Regions from separate parts of the Marinicellulosiphila megalodicopiae genome, predicted to be linked through region 1. Evidence: predicted binding sites of a transcription regulator. Region 1 holds the regulator's gene; each other region holds the start of a gene.
The links. Region 1 encodes PhoB, which activates phosphate uptake and scavenging genes when phosphate is short. Its sites were predicted from a motif close to TGTCATANNNNTGTCANA; they were not measured.

Region 2: the regulator PhoB is predicted to act here: its motif matches at 972-989, upstream of TYM08_RS05665 (PstS family phosphate ABC transporter substrate-binding protein).
Region 3: the regulator PhoB is predicted to act here: its motif matches at 848-865, upstream of ppk1 (polyphosphate kinase 1).
Region 4: the regulator PhoB is predicted to act here: its motif matches at 952-969, upstream of TYM08_RS00545 (inorganic phosphate transporter).

Annotation. Positions count from the first base shown of each region.
Region 1 is NZ_AP023087.1:1,058,736-1,060,949, reverse strand. Features, by position in the region: gene phoR (phosphate regulon sensor histidine kinase PhoR) at 1-872, opposite strand, end outside; gene phoB (phosphate regulon transcriptional regulator PhoB) at 920-1,615, opposite strand; gene ubiA (4-hydroxybenzoate octaprenyltransferase) at 1,710-2,214, opposite strand, start outside.
Region 2 is NZ_AP023087.1:1,321,776-1,323,989, forward strand. Features, by position in the region: gene TYM08_RS05665 (PstS family phosphate ABC transporter substrate-binding protein) at 1-931, opposite strand, end outside; gene TYM08_RS05670 (DUF3450 domain-containing protein) at 1,230-1,991, shown strand; gene TYM08_RS05675 (MotA/TolQ/ExbB proton channel family protein) at 1,993-2,214, shown strand, end outside.
Region 3 is NZ_AP023087.1:3,772,795-3,775,008, reverse strand. Features, by position in the region: gene TYM08_RS16285 (CotH kinase family protein) at 1-691, shown strand, start outside; gene ppk1 (polyphosphate kinase 1) at 908-2,214, shown strand, end outside.
Region 4 is NZ_AP023087.1:135,905-138,118, reverse strand. Features, by position in the region: gene TYM08_RS00545 (inorganic phosphate transporter) at 1-838, opposite strand, end outside; gene TYM08_RS00540 (carbon-nitrogen hydrolase family protein) at 1,181-2,214, shown strand, end outside.

The DNA of each region.
Region 1 (2,214 bases):
TGTATGATCTCAACCATGATATCTGACACATCAATTTGGGACTGCCTTAACTCTGTATTTTGTTCTTCTAATTTTGATAAGGCTAATAAATCTCGAACTAAATTCTCCATGCGATTCGTTTGATTTTGCATTTGAACTAGGGGTTTGTGAAATGTGATTGGCAAATCCTCTTTGTAATCATCAAAGGTTTCTAAATACCCTTTTAAAACGGTAAGCGGAGTGCGCAATTCATGTGACGCGTTGGAAATAAAATCACGTCGAGTTTTTTCTAATTGCTTCATTTTCGAAATGTCACGTAACAACAATAATCGCTCGTCATTACCATATATTGTTTTAGTAATTTGGATATGTTTAGGTGGGTTATGCACAGTTTGAATTAACAATGCACTGCCTGGCTGTTGATCATTTAAAAATAGATGAAATCTAGGCTCACGAATTAAATTGGTAATTAATTGACCACTGTCCACTTTACGCTTGAGGTTTAATAAAGCTTGGGCAGCTGGATTCCACCACAATAATTGATTGTCTTTATTAATAATAACTACCGCATCGGCTAACGCTTCTGTAGATCCTTGTACTCGTTTTAATATGCGTTTGTATCGACCAATATCTTTAGAATGGGCTAATTGTTTAACTTGTAGGTGATCATAAATTTGCCCCCAGGTGCCAAAACTATCTGGTGGCAACGTTTTACTGCCACTTGCCAACCATTTTACTAATTCTAATAAATGATATACATGATAAGTAAGCAAAGAGATAAGAGTCAAAAATAGACATAAATAAGGGGCATCGAAAAACCAGCCGAATACCCAAGATGCAATTATTAGTAAAACAGTTCTAGAAGCCAGTCGGCCTTTAACATTGTGAATCATACTCAATACAGCTTAAAAAGTGCGATTTTAACAGACAAAAGCCGCCGTTAAATAGCGATTTTAGAGGAGAAACGATAGCCCGTTCCACGAACAGTTTGAATCATATTTTGATGCGGCTCACCAATAGCTTTTCGCAAGCGCCTTATATGAACATCAACAGTGCGCTCATCCACATAAACATTACCACCCCAAACTTGATCTAATAATTGTGAACGTGAATAAGCACGCTCACAGTGGCTCATAAAAAAGTGCAGTAATCTAAATTCTGTGGGGCCCATTTCTAATTCGTGTTCTTGTACACTGACACGGTGAGAATGTGGATCCAATATTAAACCATGAAATTCAATAGGCGTGGACTCATCTTCATCAATGGTTCGACGTAATACCGCTTTTAATCGTGCAACCAATTCTCGCGGTGAAAAAGGCTTGGTAATATAATCGTCAGCTCCTGCTTCCAAACCTAAAATTTTATTATCTTCATCGGCTTTTGCTGTCAGCATAATAATTGGAATATTTTTTGTTAAATCATCTCGTTTTAATCGACGCGCCAATTCAATGCCTGAGATATTTGGCATCATCCAATCTAATAATATTAAATCAGGTTGTTTATCAATAATAAGTCCATGCGCTGTTGATGCATCCCCTGCTTCTAACGTGTTATATCCTGCCATTTCTAATGCTGAAGCAATCATCTCACGAATAGCGACTTCATCATCCACAATTAAGATTGAGCGTTGAGACATGTTATTTACTCGATATCTGATGGTTTAAAGTGGCGTATTAGAACCTGTTTATATTACAGTTTTGTGACAGTACGAAGTAATTTTAATGACAGTATCATGTCAGTTTATCGATAAAGATACCGATAAATATACACATCCCAGCCCAAAAATTATGCAAAAATGCATTAAAACACTGCTGTTTTATTCTGTCTTTGGTTAACCATGCTTGATAAATAAAACATCCAGCCATAGCCAACACACCCAAATAATAAAACCAACCTGCCTCTATGTGACCGCCGAGTAATAAAAACGTAATAATTGACAAAACTTGCAACCCAATAATGGCAACGTTATCCATATCTCCAAAAAGAATCGCAGTGGATTTAACCCCTGCTTTTAAATCATCATCTCGATCGACCATGGCATATTGAGTGTCATAAGCTACCGTCCATAATAGATTTGCTGTGTATAAAAGCCAAACCTTACTATCAAGTGATTGTTCCAAAGCTGTAAAAGACATCACAATTGCCCAAGAAAATGCAGCACCCAATACAACCTGTGGATAAAACGTATAACGTTTCATAAAGGGATAAAGTGAAGCTAATCCTACCGCTACAACA
Region 2 (2,214 bases), 260 kb from region 1:
ATTTTTCGCTGACAAATTCAGTCATAAATTGTCTTAAACCAGGAATGACATCCACATGTTTTTTCTTGACATAAAAATATAACGAACGTGAAATAGAGTATTCGCCACTGGCAATGGTTTCAAAGCTTGGATACTGACCGTTGATAGACGAAGCTTGAACTAAATCTCTGTTTTGATCTAAAAATGAGTAACCAAAAATACCTAACGCTTCAGGATCCGCCACTAATTTTTGCACGATTAAATTATCGTTTTCACCGGATTCGATAAACGCACCGTCTTCACGAATAGAATGGCAAACGGCACGGTATTGTTCAGTGCTTTTGTATTTTAATTTGTCTAACCAATCAAAAGATTTACAGCCATCTTCTAATGCAATTTCATTAAACGCATCACGAGTACCAGAGGTTACTGGAGGACCTAACACTCGAATTTTAATATTCGGCAAAGACGGATTCACATCTTTCCAAGTTTGATAAGGATTATCAATTAACTTGCCTGGTCGTTTACCTGGCACTTGACGCGCTAAGGCTAAAAATATATCCCGTGTAGTTAAACGAAAACGTTCTGCTTTGTTTGAGTTTGCCAAAGCAATCCCATCGTAACCGACCAATACTTCAATAATGTCATCGATACCATTTTTTTTACACAATCCAATTTCTGATTTTTTTATACGGCGTGATGCATTGGCAATATCAGGATAATCGCTGCCGACACCTTGGCAAAATAATTGTAAGCCTCCACCTGTTCCTGTTGACTCAACAGTTGGTGTACTGAATTCAGAAGTTTTACCAAAACGCTCTGCTACTGTAGTAGCAAATGGATAAACCGTTGATGAACCCACAATGTTGATGGTATCACGAGCTAGGGATAATCCGCTGCAAACTATGGTAGTTGCAAAAATAGTGAGATTGATTATTTTAAATTTAGGCATGTTATTTCTCTAATAAAGATTGTTAATTTTTTGCGCATAATATGACACTTATGTGACAGTTTTCTTACAGCTATGAAATAAAACAAGGTGAGTTTGCAATGACTGATATGAATAAAAAATGAATAAGTGTCGCTGTCATTTTTTTGTAATAAATTTTTAACAAATCTGTCATAAAACCTTCAATAAACTGTCATCTAAATCCTCATAATAGCGCGGAATAAATTAATCATTAAATTCAAATTACAAAAACAAATACAAAATCAAATACCATTAAAATCAAAATACATTAGGCATCTCCATGAAATTACGCAACGCGTTATTGGCTGCAAGCATTTCCATTGCATCAACGCCATTATTTGCTCAAGTTGAACCCGCACAAATTATGACTGAAATTGAAAAAAATATTAAAGACAGTCAACAATCTCAAGTAAAAATTGATACATTAAATCAAAGTACTTTAGCCTTATTTCAAAAGTTTCAATCTGAATTAAAATTGGTTGAAGGGCTTCAGGTTTATAATGTTCAATTAACTGAACAGGTAAACGCGCAACAACAAGATATTAATATTTTAGATGAATCAATAGATAAAGTGACACACATTGAACGCCAGTTAATGCCTTTGATGCTACGAATGATTAAAGCATTAGAATCATTTGTGATATTAGATCTTCCTTTTTCGTTAAAAGAGCGTAATGAGCGAATTGTATTTTTAGAAGAGGCGATGATTAATCCTGAAATTACAGTTTCAGAAAAACTTCGCCAAGTATTAGAAGCTTACCAAGTTGAAATGCAATATGGATCTATGATTGAAGCGTATCAAGATAATATCACAGTTAATTCACAAAATTTGGAAGTAGACATATTAAGAATAGGCCGAACAGCTCTGTATTTTCAAACCCTTGATAAAAAACAAAGTGGAATTTGGAATGTGCAGGATAAAAAATGGACAACGGTTAGTGATGATTTTAATAATACCATTCGAGACGGTATACGAATTGCGCGTAATCAATTACCAGCAAGTTTAATGATGTTACCTGTCGCTGCAGTTAAGGAGCAATAAAATGAAAAAAATATTCGCATGTATATTAATTTGTGTGTCATTTTCAAGTGTTGCGCAAACTGATTTAGAAAAATTGATGCAATCTGTTAAGCAGGGAAATGTTGCTACTACTGAAATAAATAAAAAGCGTGAACAAGAATTTTTAAATGAAAATGATAGCCGTGAAAAATTGTTTGAAAATGTTCAGGTAGAAAAAGAAACTCAAGAATCATTATCAGATTCT
Region 3 (2,214 bases), 1.9 Mb from region 1:
AGTATTATCTGATCAAATTGGGATCGAGTCGGTTAATTTATATTATGGCGAAGGTATTGTGGGTACCTTTGAAAAAATTATCATGACAGATTTAGATAATGATAGTGTGTATGAAGCAATAATTCCTGCTCATTCTAAAGCGTCATTTGTACGATATTATGTAGAAGCGATCGCCAATGATTCAGCCTCTACTATCACTTACTCCCCAGCGGGTGCTGAACATGATGTGTATATTTATCAAGTTCAAGCAGCCAAAGACATTCAAAGTGCTGTAGTGATTAATGAGTTAATGTCCTCAAATCAAAGCATCGTTTCAGATGAGCAAGGTGAGTTTGGTGACTGGGTTGAGTTATACAATAATGCAGATCAGCCATTTGATTTAAGTGGTTATTATTTAACGGATGAAGATACCAACTTAACACGCTGGTCATTTCCCCAAGGTACAAGTATTGCTGCAAAAAGTGTTTTGGTTGTATGGCTTGATGATAAAGAGACCTTGAATACAGGGTTACATGCTAACTTTAAATTGAGTTCAAGTGGTGAAAGTTTGTATTTAGTTACACCTGAATTAAGCTTTGCTGATAGCGTCACGTTCACGCAGTCTTTAGTTGATCAAAGCTATGCGCGTACACCAAATGGTACAGGTGATTTCAGTTGGATAAATGCTCCGAGCTATAATGAGGCTAACTAATTTCAATACATATCAAGAAAACAAATGAAACTGAATAATTATTAATTAGTTTGTTAAATCTCACATATACAAAGCGCTTCGGCGCTTTTTTTTGGTTTAGTGTCCTGTAGATATTGTAAATTGCAAAAGATAGGAATAGTCTAACAAACGCTTTTATGTCAATAAACTTTAATATTCGTGTGCGAACATGAACACTTTTACATTGTGCAGAATACTATGACCATTCAAACTATCGACGAACAAGAAAAATATTACCCTAAAGAATTAAGTTGGTTATCTTTTAATCAGCGAGTATTACAAGAAGCGGGGGATAAAAATAACCCAATAATTGAACGAATCCGTTTTTTAGGGATTTATTCAAGTAATTTAGATGAATTCTATCGCGTGCGTGTTGCTGAAGTTAAGCGTGAAATTTTAATTTTAAGCAATAAAGGTGAAGCACAAAAAGCACAATTACGTAAGCATGTAATGGAAGACATCCAAAATAAAGTAGTACAACAGACTCAAGAATTCGAAGGTATCTATTTCGATATTGTGAAAGTATTAAAGCGATATAATATTTGTATCGATACTCAAAACGAATTAAGCGAATACCAAACGGATTGGGTTCGATATTATTTTAGTGACAAAGTACTCAGGCATATCGCCCCTGTTTTATTACATAATAAAGTTGATTTAGTTTCTCGATTAAATGATAACTCGACATATTTATTTGTTGCACTGCATATTGCAGACAAAGCAACAAAATATGCAGTGATTGAAGTGCCTTCTCATCAATTATCTCGTTTTGTTGTTATTCCACCATTAAAATCACGAAAACAAAAACACATCATATTATTGGATGACATTGTTAAATTATGTCTGACACAAATTTTTAAAGGGTTCGTTGAATTTGACACTATCGAATCTTACTCCTTTCAAATGACACGAGATTCTGAATATTCTATCAATGATGAAATTGATGAAAGTTACGTGGAAAAAATGTCATTGAGCATGAAACAGCGATTAAGTGCAGAGCCTGTACGAATTAACTATGATGGCAATATGCCTGACGAAATGTTGCATTATTTAAAACGACGCTTAAAGCTTTCAAATATTGATGGCATGATTCCAGGGGGGAGTTATCGTAACTTTAAAGACTTTATTGGATTTCCTAACGAGGGACGTGACTATTTAGAAAATCCGCATTTACCTGCGATCAGTACAAAAGATTTTACGGATTTTGATACGGTTTTTGATGCAATTAAACATAAAGATATTTTACTGCATTATCCTTATCATCGTTATGTGCATTTTACTGAGTTTGTAAGACAAGCCGCGTTTGACCCAAGTGTAAAACATATTCGGATCAATATTTATCGAGTGGCAAAAAATTCTCGAATTATTAATTCATTAATTGATGCGGTAGATAATGGAAAAACCGTAACGGTACTTGTTGAATTACGCGCCAGATTTGATGAAGAAAATAATATCCAATGGGCTAAAAAAATGAAAGATGCGGGTATTAAAGTGGTATTTGGTAT
Region 4 (2,214 bases), 920 kb from region 1:
TAAAACGAGTGTTTTCCATGGTAACGGACTGTTTGATAATCGCACGCTTGCTAATGATAAAGATGATGATCGCAATGACTAAACCGACTAAACCTGCTTCCCAAAGCTCGGCTTCCCAGATTTTTTTGATGCCTTTTAATACTAGATAAACTGAAAATGCAAACGCCATAACTGAGATGAAGATCGGTACGAAATTTTTAGCCGCACCCACTTTGTCTTCACGATACATAATCGTTTGTTTGATTAACGCTAATGTGCCCGCCGCAATCAAACCGCCTAATGCAGGAGAGATTATCCAACTTGCTACAATTTGACTCATTACGCCCCAATCAGCAATGCCTAAACCACCAGCTGCAATACCCGCACCTAATACGCCACCTACAATTGAGTGAGTCGTTGATACAGGTGCACCCATCCAAGTTGCAAAATTAAGCCATAAAGCGCCTGCTAATAACGCCCCAGCCATTAACCAGATGTATTCACGTGTATCTGAAATCACACTTGGGTCAATGATGCCTTTTTTAATGGTTGATACAACATCACCACCTGCAATCAAAGCACCGGCGGCTTCACATACAGCGGCTAATCCAACAGCAGCTACTAAAGTAATCGCCCCAGAACCTACAGCCGGACCCACATTATTGGCCACATCGTTTGCGCCAATATTGATCGCCATGTAACCGCCAGCTAAGGCTGCAAAAATAAGTAAGTAACTACTTGCACCAACAATGAAAAGTACATATAGAAAAATCCCTAATAAAAATGCCGCACATAATCCGTAACGCAGGCTCCAATGAATGTTTTCCAAACTGCTAGGTTTGTTCTCAGGGTTTGACATGTGTATTCCTCTTAATGGGAGGTAGTTTAAGAATGATTTTGCCCCTTAAAAATTAAGGCACAAATTAAAGCGCGCTATTGTCTTTAAATTAAATTCAAATTACCACAAAAGGATTTCATAAATTTGTAATATTTGAATGCAACAATTAATGTTTTTTTTAAAATTATGTAAAAAAATCTCAAAAAAATGAATGAGCTTGAGTCTTAGCTCAGTGTTTATGGTGGTTATATTGAATGTTGACGTTTAATTGAGCTCAATTTTGAAAAACATAAAACTATCTTGCTCACATTTAAACAAATCATTATGCTCAGTTTATTCATTCAAATTTTTAGAGCACCTATCATGGCTTCGCAACAACCCCTTTTAAGTATTTCCAATTTACATATTGATCAATACGACCAGATTAAACGCCTTATGGATAAAGTCTACGCAGATTTAGGCGGCGCATGGCCAATGCATACCATTAAATATTTAATTACTGAATTTGAAGAAGGACAAATAGGTATTTGGGATGGTGACCAATTAGTGGGCATTGCTTTAAGTATTCAGGTGACGTATCAACGTTTTTCCAACCCTCATACCTACGAAGATATTGTGGATACAAACAATATTGTTAATCACGATCCAAATGGTGATGCGCTTTACGGGTTAGATGTGGTGATCAGTGGTGATTATCGCGGAATGCGATTAGGGCGCCGCCTATACGATGCGCGCAAAGAATTGTGTCGCCAATACAACCTGCGCGCAATTTTAGCCGGGGGTCGGATCCCAAATTTTTATAAATACCCTGATTTAAACCCTGCACAATATATTGAGCAGGTGGATCAAAAGCAAATTTACGATCCTATATTGTCATTTCAACTAGCCAATGACTTCCAAGTAAAGCGCTTGTTAAAAAAATATTTGCCAGAAGATGAGCAATCAGAAGGCTACGCCACATTATTGGAGTGGAACAATATTCTGTTTGAACCGGATGATCGAGTCATTGAAGTCAGTAAAAATATCGTTCGTGTGGGTGCAGTACAGTGGCAAATGCGCGCCATTGAAAGTGCCGAAGAAATGATGAAACAAATAGAGTATTTTGTGGATACAGTATCAGATTATCAAAGTGACTTTATTTTGTTTCCTGAGTTTTTTAATGCGCCATTAATGGGATTGATCGAGCAAAAAAATCAAACCGAAGCCATACGTTATTTAGCGGAATACACCCCCAAAATAAAAGATCAAATTGCTAGATTAGCAGTAGAATATAACGCCAATATCATTACAGGATCGATGCCATTAGAAGAAGATGGCATCATTTATAATGTTTCTTATCTTTGTCATCGCAGTGGTGAAATCGACGAACAGCGCAAAATTCATATTACCCCACACGA